DNA from 2 places in the Rhizobacter sp. P2_D12 genome. Region 2 is predicted to be linked to the other one. Evidence: predicted binding sites of a transcription regulator. Region 2 holds the regulator's gene; the other holds the start of a gene.

Region 1 (6,411 bases), on a different contig from region 2:
ACGCCGTGCTCGCGCGCATCGCGCACCAGCTGCGCGGCGCCATAGAAACCCATCGGCTGGCTGTTCAGCAGCGCCGCCAGGAAGACATCGGGGTGGTGGCACTTGATCCAGCTGCTGGTGTAGGCCAGCAGCGCGAAACCGGCCGCATGGCTTTCGGGGAAGCCGTATTCGCCGAAGCCCTGGATCTGCCGGAAGATGCTCTCGGCGTATTCCAGGTCGTAGCCCTTGGCCACCATGCGCCCGACCAGCTTCTCGTGAAACGGCCCGAGCCCGCCCTTGCGCTTCCAGGCGGCCATCGCGCGGCGCAGCTGGTCGGCCTCGCCGGGGGTGAAGTCGGCCGCGATCATCGCGATCTGCATGACCTGCTCCTGGAAGATCGGCACGCCCTTCGTGCGCTTCAGCGCGGGCCAGAGATCCTCGGGGCAGTCGATGTCCTCGATCGCCAGCTTCCGGTTCTTCAGGTAGGGATGGATCATGCCGCCCTGGATCGGCCCGGGCCGCACGATCGCGACCTCGACCACCAGGTCGTAGTAGTTGCGCGGCTGCAGCCGCGGCAGCATGCTCATCTGCGCGCGGCTCTCGATCTGGAACACGCCGATGGTGTCGGCCTTGCAGATCATGTCGTAGGTGGGCTGGTCGTCGTCGGCGATGTCCTGCAGGCGCATCGGGCGGCCCTGCTTGTCGCCGATGAAGGCCAGCGCGCGGCGCAGCGCGCTCAGCATGCCGAGCGCGAGGATGTCGACCTTGATCAGCCCGAGCGCGTCGAGGTCGTCCTTGTCCCATTGCACGACGCTGCGCTTGTCCATCGCGGCGTTCTCCACCGGCACCAGCTGCTCGATCTGGTCGCGCGCGATCACGAAGCCGCCGGGATGCTGGCTCAGGTGGCGCGGAAACCCCACCAGCACGGCCGTGAGCTCGGCCCATTGCCGCACCAGCAGCGCATCGGGATCGAAGCCGTTCTCGCGCAGCCGCTCGGCGCTGATGCCGCGGCCGTCGAACCACTGGTGGCCCTTGGAGACCGCGTCGATGCGCTGCAGGTCGATGCCGAGCGCGCGGCCGACGTCGCGCACCGCGCTGCGCGGCCGGTAGCTGATGACGACCGCGGTGAGCGCCGCGCGGTGCCGGCCGTACTTGCCGTAGATGTACTGGATGACCTCTTCGCGGCGCTGGTGCTCGAAGTCGATGTCGATGTCGGGCGGCTCGTTGCGCTCGGCGCTGATGAAGCGGCCGAACAGCAGCGTGGCGCGGGCCGGGTCGACCTCGGTCACCTCCAGGCAGTAGCAGACCAGCGAGTTGGCCGCGCTGCCGCGGCCCTGGCACAGGATGTCCTTGCTGCGCGCCCAGCGCACGACATCGGCCACCGTCAGGAAATAGGCCTCGTAGCCGAGCTGCTCGATCAGCGCGAGCTCGTCCTCGATCTGCTTTGCGTGCTCGTCCTTCAAACCTTTCGGAAAGCGCTTGGGCACACCGGCATACGTCAGGTTGCGCAGGTGAGCGATCGGCGTCAGGCCTTCGGGGACGACCTCGCGCGGGTACTCGTACTTCAGCTCCTTCAGCGAGAAGCTGCACTGCGCGGCCAGCCACAGCGTGTTGTCCAGCCACGGCGCGTCGTACAGGCCGGCCAGGCGGCTGCGCGAGCGCAGGTATTGCTCGGCATTCGGCGCCAGCTGCAGGCCGCATTGCGCCAGCGGCAGGTTCAGCCGCGTCGCGGTCAGCGTGTCCTGCAGCGACTTGCGCGAGCGCAGGTGCATCAGCACGTCGCCCGCGGCCGCCACGCGCAGGCCCGTCATCTGCGCAACGCGGGCCACGGTGGCCAGCAAGTCGTCGTCACCGGGCCGGTGCAACCGCTCGACCAGCAGGGCAGCCCGCCCGTGGAACCAGGTCTTGAGCCACATCGCGTGGGCGAACACCGTCTCGAACGCCTGCGAGGCATCGGGCGCCAGCAGGGCCAGGCAATCGGGCAGGCCGGCCAGCGTGGGCGCATCGGGCACGCCGCCTTCGAGATCGGACGGATGGGCCAGGTAGCTGCCCTTGGAGGCACGGCGCCGCGCGACGGTGATCCAGTGCGACAGGTTGCCGTAGCCGCGGCGCGTCTGCGCCAGCATCACGAGGCGCGCGTGCGGGCCGCCGTCGTCGGGCAGCGTGAGGCGCATCTCGCTGCCGATGATCAGGTGCAGCGCATGGCGCTGCGCCTCGACGTGCGCCCGCACCACGCCGGACAGCGAGCATTCGTCGGTGATCGCGAGCGCGCTGTAGCCGAGCTCGGCGGCACGCGCCACCAGCTCCTCGGGGTGCGAGGCCCCGGTGAGGAAGCTGAAGTTGCTGCGGCAGTGCAGCTCGGCGTAGGGGGGCAGCATCGCGAGGCAGGCTCAGGCAGGCGCTGGACGCACGGCGTTTCCGTCCGTAAGCTGCGGCGCCATCGGAATGCACGCGAGGGGAGGATCGGAAATGCGCACGCTGAAGCCGGCCAGAAACACTGTATTTAAATACAGTATAGATGCCCTGCAGCCGCTCTCCAAGGCCTTGCTGGCGGCTGCGAGATGACGGTCGACGGCGTGGCGCTGACGAAGAAGCACTGACCCGCATGGACACCCTCTTCCAGTTGCTGGCCAACGCCGTGTTGGTCCTTCACCTGGGCATCGTGGCCTTCGTCGTCCTCGGGCTGGTGCTCGTCGTCGCCGGCAACCTGCGCCGCTGGCGCTGGGTGAACCGGCCGTGGTTCCGGCTGGCACACGCCGCGGCCATCGGCGTGGTCGTGCTCGAATCCTGGTTCGACATCACCTGCCCGCTCACCACGCTGGAGATGTGGCTGCGCTCGAAGGCCGACGCACCCACCTACGCCGGCGGCTTCATCGAACACTGGCTGCAGCTGCTGCTCTACCACGACGCACCGCCCTGGGTGTTCGTGCTGGCCTATTCGCTCTTCGGGCTGCTGGTGCTGGCGAGCTGGTGGCTGTATCCGCCGGAGTTCCGCAGGCGCCACCCCGATCGACAGGCCTGATTCCATGCACCTTCGTCCCGCAGTTTGCGTCCTGGCGCTCGCCCTCGGCGCTTGCGCATCCACACGGCAACTCGCCTGCACCGGTGCCGGGCAATCGTCCATCCACGACGCGCTGTACTTCGGCACGGCCAAGCCCGGCGGCACCGTCTCGCCCGAGGAATGGTCTGCATTCCTGGGCAGCGCCGTCACGCCCCGTTTCCCGCAAGGCCTCACCGCCTGGCAGGCGTCGGGGCAGTGGCGCGGCGCCGATGGCGCCATCGTGCAGGAAGCGTCGCATGTGCTCGACCTCGTCCACCCGGACGACGCGGCCAGCGAGCAGCGGGTGCGCGAGATCGTTGCCGAGTACAAGTCGAGGTTCCAGCAGGAGGCGGTGCTGCGCGTGAAGGCACGTGCCTGCGCCTCGTTCTAGCGGACACGGCCCGCAGGCCATGCGCCTGGTCGGTTTCACGGTCGTCCTCCCATGCGTTCCCCTGGACGCCCCACGGTCCCGTGCGTAAGCTGCGCGTCCTGCAACAAATGGAGTTTTCATGTTCTCTGGCGCTCCCCGAACGCTCGTCATCCTGCTGGGCCTGGTCGTCGGCCTGCGCCGGCTCACTTTCGCAGCCGCGCCGTGAAGGCATTCCTGGCGTCGAACGCCTACGCGACCTGATGCAAGAACCCGCCTCGCCCCCCTCGATCACGTTGCATGACGACGTTCCCGCCTCTGAAGGCCGGCTCGTCGACGAGGGCCTCGACCGCTCGAACGCCGCCGCCGCGCCGCTGCACGAGGTGCGGCCGCTGTCGTGCTTCGCGCGGCTCGCGTCCGGCGAGGCCATCGGCGGCGCCGTCGGGCGCACCTGGGGCGCGTGCTGCGAGCTGCAGCAGCTGTGGGTGGACGCGGCGCACCGCCGGCAAGGCATCGGCGCGCGGCTGGTCCGCGCCTTCGAACAGCAGGCGCAGCAGCGCGGTTGCCGCATCTTCTACCTCGAGACCTTCAGCTTCCAGGCCCCCGCGCTGTACCGCTCGCTCGGCTACGAGGTACGCGCCGAGCTGCAGGGCTTTGCGCCGGGCATCAGCAAGTTCCTGATGGCGCGCGAGCTGCCCGCATGAGCTGAAGCGAGCCGCCGATGCCCGCCGCACCGCACCGCACACTCGTTGCCGCATTGCGCGCGATGGCCCGCCCGGATGCCGTGGCCGAAGTCGCCCGGTTCTTCCATGCCGATCCCGACGCCCGTTCCAGCGACAACCGGATCCTCGGCGTCCCCATCGGCCAGGTCTTCCCGATCGCCAAGGCCCATGCCGGCTTGCCGCTCGACCAGGTCGAAGCCTTGCTCGACGACCCGCACTACGAAGTGCGCATGGCGGCCGTCAGCGTGATGGACTTCCAGGCCCGTGCCAGGCGCACCCCGCCCGCACAGCGCCAGGCGCTGTTCGAGCTCTACCTGCGCCGGCACGACCGCATCAACAACTGGGACCTGGTCGATCGCGCCGCGCCGCACGTGGTCGGCGGCTGGCTGGCCGACCGGCCGCGCGACGCCCTCTACCAGCTCGCCCGGTCACCGAACCCGTGGGAACGCCGCACCGCCATCGTCGCGACCTGGTTCTTCATCCGCACCGGCGACATCGACGACACCTTCCGGCTTGCCGAGCTGCTGCTGCACGACGCGCACCCGCTGGTGCAGAAGGCGGTCGGCTCCTGGGTCCGCGAGGCCGGCAAGCACGACCCGTCACGCCTGCTCGCCTTCCTCGAGGCGTTCGCCACGACAATGCCCCGGCCGATGCTGCGCCAGGCGGTGGAGAAGCTCCCCGTCGCGCTGAAGACCCGATTCCTGGAATGACCTCCATGACCGACCCGCACCTGATCAGCGACCTGTCCGCCCTCGAAGCCTTGTTCGGCCCGGTCGGCGAGGCCTCGATCCGCAAGGAGGTCACGCACCTTCATCCGGTCTACCGCCAGTGGATCGAGGCTTCGCCGTTCGCGGTGCTGGCCACCGCCGGCCCGGGCGGCCTCGACACCTCGCCGCGCGGCGATCCCGCCGGGCTGGTGACGGTGGTCGACGAACGCACGCTGCTGCTGCCCGAGCGGCGCGGCAACAACCGCATCGACAGCCTGCGCAACATCCTGGCCGATCCGCGCGTCGCGCTGCTGTTCCTGATTCCGGGTGTCGGCGAGACGATGCGGGTCAACGGCCGCGCGCGCATCTCGGTCTCGCCCGATCTGCTGCAGCGCCTGGCGATGGACGGGCAGCCGCCGAAGTGCGTCATCGAGGTCACGGTCGAGAGCGTGCTGTTCCAGTGCGCACGCGCGATGCAGCGCTCGAAGCTTTGGGCGCCGCCCGAGTCGCGCCCGGCCACTGCGGTGCCATCGGCCGGCACGATGCTGGCCGCGCTGACCGATTCGGCCATCGATGGCGCCGCCTACGACCGCGACCTGCCGCAGCGGCAGCGCACCACGCTGTACTGAACCCCCGATGCCTTCTTTCGAATCGACACGCCTCGCCACCGGACGCCTGCTGCTGCGCCCGCTGCGTGACGGCGACGCCCCGGCCCTGCTGCAGGTCTTCAGCGACCCCGAGGTGATGCGCTACTGGAGCACGCCGCCCTGGACTTCCATCGCCCCCGCGCACGCGATGATCGAGCACGACCGCGTGGCGATGGCGGCCGGCGAAGAGCTTCGGCTGGGCATCGAGCGGCGCAGCGACGCTGCGCTGATCGGCACCTGCACGCTGTTCAAGCTCAGCCCCGGCTGCCGGCGCGCCGAGATCGGCTATGCACTGGCACGTGCGGCCTGGGGCCACGGCTACATGCACGAAGCCCTGGTCGCGCTGGTGCGCCACGGCTTCACCGCGATGGACCTGAACCGCATCGAGGCCGACCTCGATCCGCGCAACCTCGGCTCGGCCCGCAGCCTGGAGCGGCTGGGCTTCGTGCGCGAAGGGCACCTGCGCGAACGCTGGATCGTCGGCGACGAGGTGTCCGACAGCTGGCTGTACGGGCTGCTGCGCCGCGAGTGGAAGGATTCGCCGGCGGGATGAACATGTCCGGAAACGGCGGGTACGCCTCGGGCGATCCACTAGCCTGAAGGTCCCGCCACCCACCAGGAGCGCACGATGGCCTCGATCCGCAGAGAAGTGACGATCAACGTTCCCGCCGAGCAGCTGTGGGATGCCGTGCGCGACGTCGGCGCGCTGCACACCCGCCTGGTGCCGGGCTTCGTGACCGACTGCCGCCTGGAGGGCGATGCCCGCCTGGTCACCTTCGCCAACGGCATGCAGGCGCGCGAGCTGATCGTCGACGTGGACGACACCCAGCGCCGGCTGGCCTGGGCCGCGGTCGGCGGGCGCCTGACCCACCACAACGCATCGGTGCAGGTGTTCGAGGCCGGCGAGCACGCGTGCCGCCTGGTCTGGATCGCCGACCTGTTGCCGAAC
Region 2 (6,411 bases):
CCCGCCCGAGTTCGTGCTGCTCGGCCTGCAGCCGCAGCACTGGACGCCGGTCGACAGCCTGGCCTGGGCCACGATGATGGCCTGGGACCTGGGCGGCAACTGGTCGGCCGAGCTGCTGCGCATGCGCCTGGCGCTGAAGATGCCGGTCGAGCGCATCAACGAGCTGCTGCCGCCGTACCCCGGCGACCCACCGCTCGCGACGGCCGACTATGCCGCGCTGTTCCGCACGCTGAAGGTGGACGCCTCGCTCGGCCGCCAGGCGCTGGCCGGCGCCCCCGAATCGGGCCTGGAGGGCATCGGCTCGAACAACTGGGTGGTTGCCGGGGCGCACACCGAGAGCGGCAAGCCGCTGCTGGCCAACGATCCGCACCTGAAGCTCAGCGCGCCGGCGCTGTGGTACGTCGCGCGGCTCGATGCGCCCGGCTTCAAGGTGGCCGGCGCGACCATGCCCGGGCTGCCGATCGTCGTGCTGGGGCAGAACGAGAAGATCGCCTGGGGCTTCACCAACACCGCGCCCGACGTGCAGGACCTCTACCTCGAACGCATTCGCTCCGACGACCCGGGGCAGTACCAGACCCCCGACGGCTGGGCGCGCTTCGAGCGCTGGACCGAGGTGATCAAGGTGAAGGGCCATGCCGACGTCACGCTGACGGTGCGCGCGACGCGCCATGGCCCGGTGATCTCGGATGCCGGCGGCCCGACCGAGGGCCTGACCGGCCCGCCGAACCAGCCGACCTACGCGCTCGCGATGCGCTGGACCGCCCTCGACCCGGACGCGAGCTCGGTCGATACCGGCATCGGGTTCAACACTGCCGGCTCGGTGGACGAGTTCATCGCGGTGTCGGCCGGCTACGTCGCGCCGATGCAGAACATGGTGGTGGCTGACGTGCAGGGCCACATCGGCGAGGTGTCGGCCGGGCGCGTGCCGGTGCGCAAGCCGGAGAACGATCTGAAGGGCCTGGTGCCCGCGCCGGGCTGGGAGCCGCGCTACGACTGGGCGGGCACGGTGCCGGCCGGCGAGACGCCGCGCGAGGTGGACCCGGCGCGCGGCTGGATCGCGACCGCGAACCAGCGCATCCACGCGCCGGACTACCCGCATTTCCTGACCAGCGAATGGTCGCCGCCCTGGCGCCAGCGGCGCATCGAGCAGTTGCTGGCGGCGACGCCCAAGCACACCATCGCCAGCCTGCGCGCGATCCAGGCCGACGAGCTGTCGCTGGCCGCGCTGAAGCTGCTGCCGGTGTTGCAGCAGGCGAAGTCCGACCATCCGCTCGCCGCCGCGGCGCAGCGCGAGCTGGCCGGCTTCGACGGCACCATGGCGGCTGGCCGTGCCGCGCCGCTGATCCTGTGGGCCTGGACGCGCCAGCTGACGCAAGGCGTGTTCCGCGACGAACTCGGCCCGGCGCTGTACGAGCGGCAGATCGGCGGACGCAGCTTCCGCGAGGCGCTCGAAGGCGTTCTGGAACGCAAGGACGGCTGGTGGTGCGACGACAAGACGACCCCGGCGCTCGAGTCGTGCTCGCAGCAGGTGGACGCGGCCTTCACGCGTGCGCTCGACGAGCTGCAGCAATCGCAGGGCGCCGACGTCGCGCAGTGGCGATGGGGCCAGGCGCACCAGGCGCGCTCGGAGCACCGGCCGTTCAGCCGCGTGAAGCCGCTGGCGCGCTGGTTCGAGCTGCGCACGCCGGTGGGTGGCGATACCTACTCGGTCAACGTGTCACGCGTCGGGCTGAAGCCGGACGCGGCCACCGGCGAGCTGTACCTGGGCGAGCACGGCCCGTCGCTGCGTGCGCTGTACGACCTGGGCGACCCGGCGCGCTCGCGCTTCATGCACTCGAGCGGGCAATCGGGCATCGTGTTCTCGCCGCTGTACCGCAACCTGGTCGAGCGCTGGGCGAACGTGGACGACGTGCCGCTGTGGGGCGGGGTGGCCGAGCACACCTTGAGCTTGCAACCGATGGTGCCAGCGGCGAAGTGACCGACGATTCCCGGATTGGCATCCGGACTACGGTCCGTGCCGCCGATCGAGTCCTGTAGCCCGGATGCCAATCCGGGATTCGTCCATCACTTTCAGCGATTCTGCCGAGCCAGTTGCGCGACGATCTCGGCCGTGCCCAGCACCTGGGCACCCTGCGCAACCAGCGCCGCGTTCTGGCGCACGATGATCTCTTCGGCGCTCAACCCCTTGTCGGGCCAGGTGCCATGGGCATCGCCGGCCAGCGTCACGCCGTAGCCCAGCGCGAGCGCCCCCTGCGTGGTGTGCGTGACGCAGCACTCGCTTTGCAACCCGCACACCAGCACGCGGCGCACGCCGGCCTGGCGCAACACCGCGTGGAGTCCGGTGGCTTCGAAGGCATTCATCGCACGCTTGGACACGCGGGCCTCGTCGCCCAGCGGCGCGACGGCCGGATGCAGTTCCCACCGCGGCGTGCCGGGCACGAAGACGCCATCGTCCTCGCAGTGCTGCACGTGGACCACCGGCACGCCGGCCGCGCGCGCGGCCGCGATCAGTGCCGCCGAATGCCGCAGCAGGCGCGCGCCGTCGGCCATCGCGTCGCAGGCGACGCCGTCGAACGCGCCGGCCTGCAGGTCGATCACCAACAAGGCTTGGTCGGTGCCGCCCATCGTCACATCCATCATCACACCTGCCCGAACAAGGCTTTGCGCTGCGCGGTGTACGTCCACCACGGTGCGGCCGCTGCACCCCGCATGAAATCGGTGGCGGCCATGAAGGTGTCGAGCACGCACGGATCCTGGCGCTGCCCGGTGATCGCGCACAGGCGCTGGTAGAGCACGAAGGCATCCTTGCCGCGCAGGTCCTTCGGCTCCTGGATGCCGATCAGGCGCAGGTCGGCGGCGAGGGCCGGGCCGATGTTGGGCAGTTGTTCCAGTGCCTTGCACTCGGCGGCACTCGCCGCCTTCGGGGCCTTGATGACCACGGCAACCTCCGTCAGCTCAGCATGTTGTTGCGGATCAGGCCGACCGCCAGGCCTTCGAGTTCGAAGTCGACGTCGCCGAACGGCACGACGATGGGTTCGAAATCGGGGTTCTCCGGCAGCAGCTCGATGCTGGTGCGGGTGCGGCGGAAGCGCTTGACGGTGACCTCGTCGCCCAGCCGCGCAACGACGATCTGGCCGTTCTTCGCTTCCTTGGCCTTCTGCACGGCGAGCAGGTCGCCATCCATGATGCCGGCATCGCGCATGCTCATGCCGCGCACCTTCAGCAGGTAGTCGGGGCGGCGCGCGAACAGGCTGGCTTCGAGCAGGTAGGTCTGGTCGATGTGCTCCTGCGCGAGGATCGGGCTGCCGGCGGCGACGCGGCCGACCAGCGGCAGCGTGAGCTGCGACAGGCTGGGCAGCGGCAGGCTGAACTGCTTGCCGCGGCTCTGGTTGAGCGCACGCAATGTGTCAGACTGCAGGCGGATGCCGCGCGAGGTGCCCCCTACCAGTTCGATGACGCCCTTGCGGGCCAGCGCCTGCAGGTGTTCTTCGGCGGCGTTGGCCGACTTGAAGCCCAGCTCGTTCGCGATCTCGGCGCGGGTGGGCGGGGCGCCGGTGCGCTCGATCGCGCTTTGCACCAGGTCGAGGATCTGCTGCTGGCGCTCGGTGAGCTTGGGGGTTTCGATCATCGGAGCCTCTGGGGTTGCGTTCGAGGGTTGCGGACTGAACATCCATCCAGTGACTGTATTTTTATCCAGCTTCGTGAAAAATGCAAAGAACTGACGGGGTCATCGTGGTGCTGGGCACCGGCGGCACGATTGCCGGCACCGCGGCCGAGGCGGGCGACAACATCGGCTACACCGCGGCGCAGCTCGGCGTGGCGCAGTTGCTGAAGGCGGTGCCGGCGCTCGCCGGCGTGCCGCTCGAGGCCGAGCAGGTGGCGCAGGTCGACAGCAAGGACATGGACGATGCGGTGTGGCGTGCGCTGGCCACGCGGCTGGCACATCACCTGGCGCGCCCCGAGGTGGCGGGTGTCGTCGTGACACACGGCACCGACACGCTGGAGGAGACGGCCTGGTTTCTTGAACGCGTGCTGTCGCCGGTCAAGCCGGTGGTGCTGACGGCGGCGATGCGGCCGTCGACCTCGCTGCAGCCGGACGGTCCGCAGAACCTGCTCGATGCCGTGACGGTGGCGCAGCACCCCGCGGCGCGCGGCGTGGTCGCGGTGCTGGGTGGCGTGGTGCATGGCGCGGGTGACGTGCGCAAGGTGCACAGTTACCGCATCGATGCCTTCGACTCGGGCGATGCGGGCCCGGTGGCGCGCATCGAGGAAGGGCGCTTGCGCGTGTTCCGGTCATGGCCGGCCGGTGAGGCCTTGGGCGTTGCGCGGCTCGCTGCCCCGGCGTGGCCGCGGGTCGGGATCGTGCTGAGCCATGCGGGAGTCGATGGCGTGCTGGTCGATGCCTTGCTGCAGCAGGGTGCGCGCGGCATCGTGGTCGCGGGCACCGGGCATGGCACGGTGCATCGCGATCTGGAAGCCGCGCTGCTGCGCGCCCAGGCGGCGGGCGTGCGGGTGATGCGTTGCAGCCGTGTCGCGGCCGGACCGGTGCTGGGTCACCCCGGTGATGTGTTGCCCGCGGGGGGCGAACTGTCGCCTTGCCAGGCGCGGGTCGAACTGCTGCTGCAATTGCTCGGCGGGTGAGGGCGGGTTCAGGCGCGGGCACCTTCCAGCAGCGACACCGCCAGCACCCCGCAGGCGACTGCGAACCACAAGGACACCACGCGTATCGCCACCGCCGCCAGCGCCGCGGTGGCCATGGGCACGTCCGTCGAGCGCAGCACGGCGACGATGGCCAGTTCGGTCGAACCGATGCCACCGGGCAGCATCGACGCAGAACCCACCAGCATCGCGAGCGGGTAGGTCGACAGCGCCGCCAGCCAGCCCGTCATGGCGCCCAACTGCGCCAGCAGCAAAGCGAACGACAACGCCGACGCGCTCCAGGCGGCCAGGGCCAGCAACAGGCTCAGGGCGAGGTCCGGCGCGGTCCACCAGGCGCGGGAACCCGCCAGGCCATCGCGCACGCCGCGCAGCAGCCGGGCAAGGCGCGGATGTCCGCTGCGCTCCATGCGTTCCGCGGCGCCTGTCCAGCCCCGCGGCCAGCACGCCAGCCCGACGATCAGTGCCAGCAGCAGCCCGACGAACGCGGCTGCCACCACCAGCAGGCCGGGTTGCGTCAACGTCAGGCAGGCCAGCAGCAGCACGGCGACCAGGTCGGTCGCGCGTTCGAACAGGAAGGCCGAGAACACCTGAGGTCCTTGCACGCCGTGCGGCGCGTGGTAGCGGATTCGCACCAGCTCGCCGAGCTTGGCCGGGCTGATGGTGAAGGCGAAGCCCGCCAGATAGGCGAGCAGCCCGTGCCACGGCCCGAGGCGGTGCGGAAAGTTTCGCAGCAGCCAGCGCCATCGCGCATAGCGCAGACCGTACGACAGCAACGACAAGCCCAGCAACACCGGCAGGAGCTGCAGCAGCGCAGGCAGTGCATGCCGCAGTTGCGCGCCCGAGCCCAGCCACGCGAGCACCGCGCCGTAGGCGGCGGTCAGGCCGAGCAGCGCCAGCAAGGCGCGTGCTGCGACCGTCCGGAGCATGGGCCTGGGCTCCTTGCCGGCGGGCGGAGCAGGTCGGGTCGCAGGGAAGGGCGAAGGCATCGAGGCAGGGGACGGGGCGGGGGGGCGGGTCGGGTCCGGACTCACGGACAATGCTCGCCGTGATCAGGCATTTTCTCACCCGGCAGTTCCTGCGCTTCCTCGTGGTCGGCGCGACCGCGGCTGCGCTGCATTGGTGTGCCAGGTGGCTGCTCAGCCGGTGGCTGTCGTTCGGCACGGCCGTGGCCCTGGCCTATGGCATCGGGCTCGCGACGGCGTTCTGGCTGAACAGCCGCCATGTCTTCCCGGCCTCTTCCAGGCCGAAGCGCACGCAGGCGCGCGATTTCGTTCTGGTGAACCTGCTGTTCTTCCCGGTCGTCTGGAGCGCCGCGCTGGGCGCCGATGCGGCATTGAAGGCCGCCGGCATGCAGCGCCACACGCAGGAACTCGCCCATGCCTTCGCCGTCGCCTTGCCGACGGTTTTCAGCTTCCTCATCTACAAGTTCTTCACCTTTCGCACGGGGCTGCATGCAGAACCATGAGTTGTCGGCGCTGTACCGCATCCGCTTCGCCGAAGCCGGCCTGGCGCGCAAGAATGCCATCTGGCAGGTTGTCTGCCGCGACTTCCTGCAACGCCATGTGAAGCCTTCGGACACCGTCGTCGACGTGGCCTGCGGCCATGGCGAGTTCCTGAACAACATCGTGGCGGCCCGCAAGCTGGCGGTCGACCTGAACGAGGACGCTCGGCGCTTCCTGCAACCCGGGATCGCCTTCCACCTGGCCGATGCCACGCGCCTGGGCGCCATCGTGGAGCGGGAGGCGGACGTGG

The links. The regulator LexA, encoded in region 2, represses DNA repair genes until DNA is damaged. The targets are predictions, from matches to a motif close to ACTGTATNNNNATACAGT.
Region 1: the regulator LexA is predicted to act here: its motif matches at 2,476-2,493, upstream of AC1DYN_RS18640 (error-prone DNA polymerase).

Annotation. Positions count from the first base shown of each region.
Region 1 is NZ_JBFUEB010000055.1:21,621-28,031, reverse strand. Features, by position in the region: gene AC1DYN_RS18640 (error-prone DNA polymerase) at 1-2,357, opposite strand, end outside; gene AC1DYN_RS18635 (DUF2784 domain-containing protein) at 2,585-3,001, shown strand; gene AC1DYN_RS18630 (DUF3574 domain-containing protein) at 3,006-3,410, shown strand; gene AC1DYN_RS18625 (GNAT family N-acetyltransferase) at 3,650-4,090, shown strand; gene AC1DYN_RS18620 (DNA alkylation repair protein) at 4,108-4,818, shown strand; gene AC1DYN_RS18615 (pyridoxamine 5'-phosphate oxidase family protein) at 4,824-5,444, shown strand; gene AC1DYN_RS18610 (GNAT family N-acetyltransferase) at 5,452-6,015, shown strand; gene AC1DYN_RS18605 (SRPBCC family protein) at 6,091-6,411, shown strand, end outside.
Region 2 is NZ_JBFUEB010000057.1:16,088-22,498, forward strand. Features, by position in the region: gene AC1DYN_RS19030 (penicillin acylase family protein) at 1-1,978, shown strand, start outside; gene AC1DYN_RS19035 (isochorismatase family protein) at 2,071-2,625, opposite strand; gene AC1DYN_RS19040 (helix-hairpin-helix domain-containing protein) at 2,640-2,939, opposite strand; gene lexA (transcriptional repressor LexA) at 2,951-3,628, opposite strand; gene AC1DYN_RS19050 (asparaginase) at 3,709-4,641, shown strand; gene AC1DYN_RS19055 (lysylphosphatidylglycerol synthase transmembrane domain-containing protein) at 4,650-5,585, opposite strand; gene AC1DYN_RS19060 (GtrA family protein) at 5,696-6,124, shown strand; gene AC1DYN_RS19065 (class I SAM-dependent methyltransferase) at 6,111-6,411, shown strand, end outside.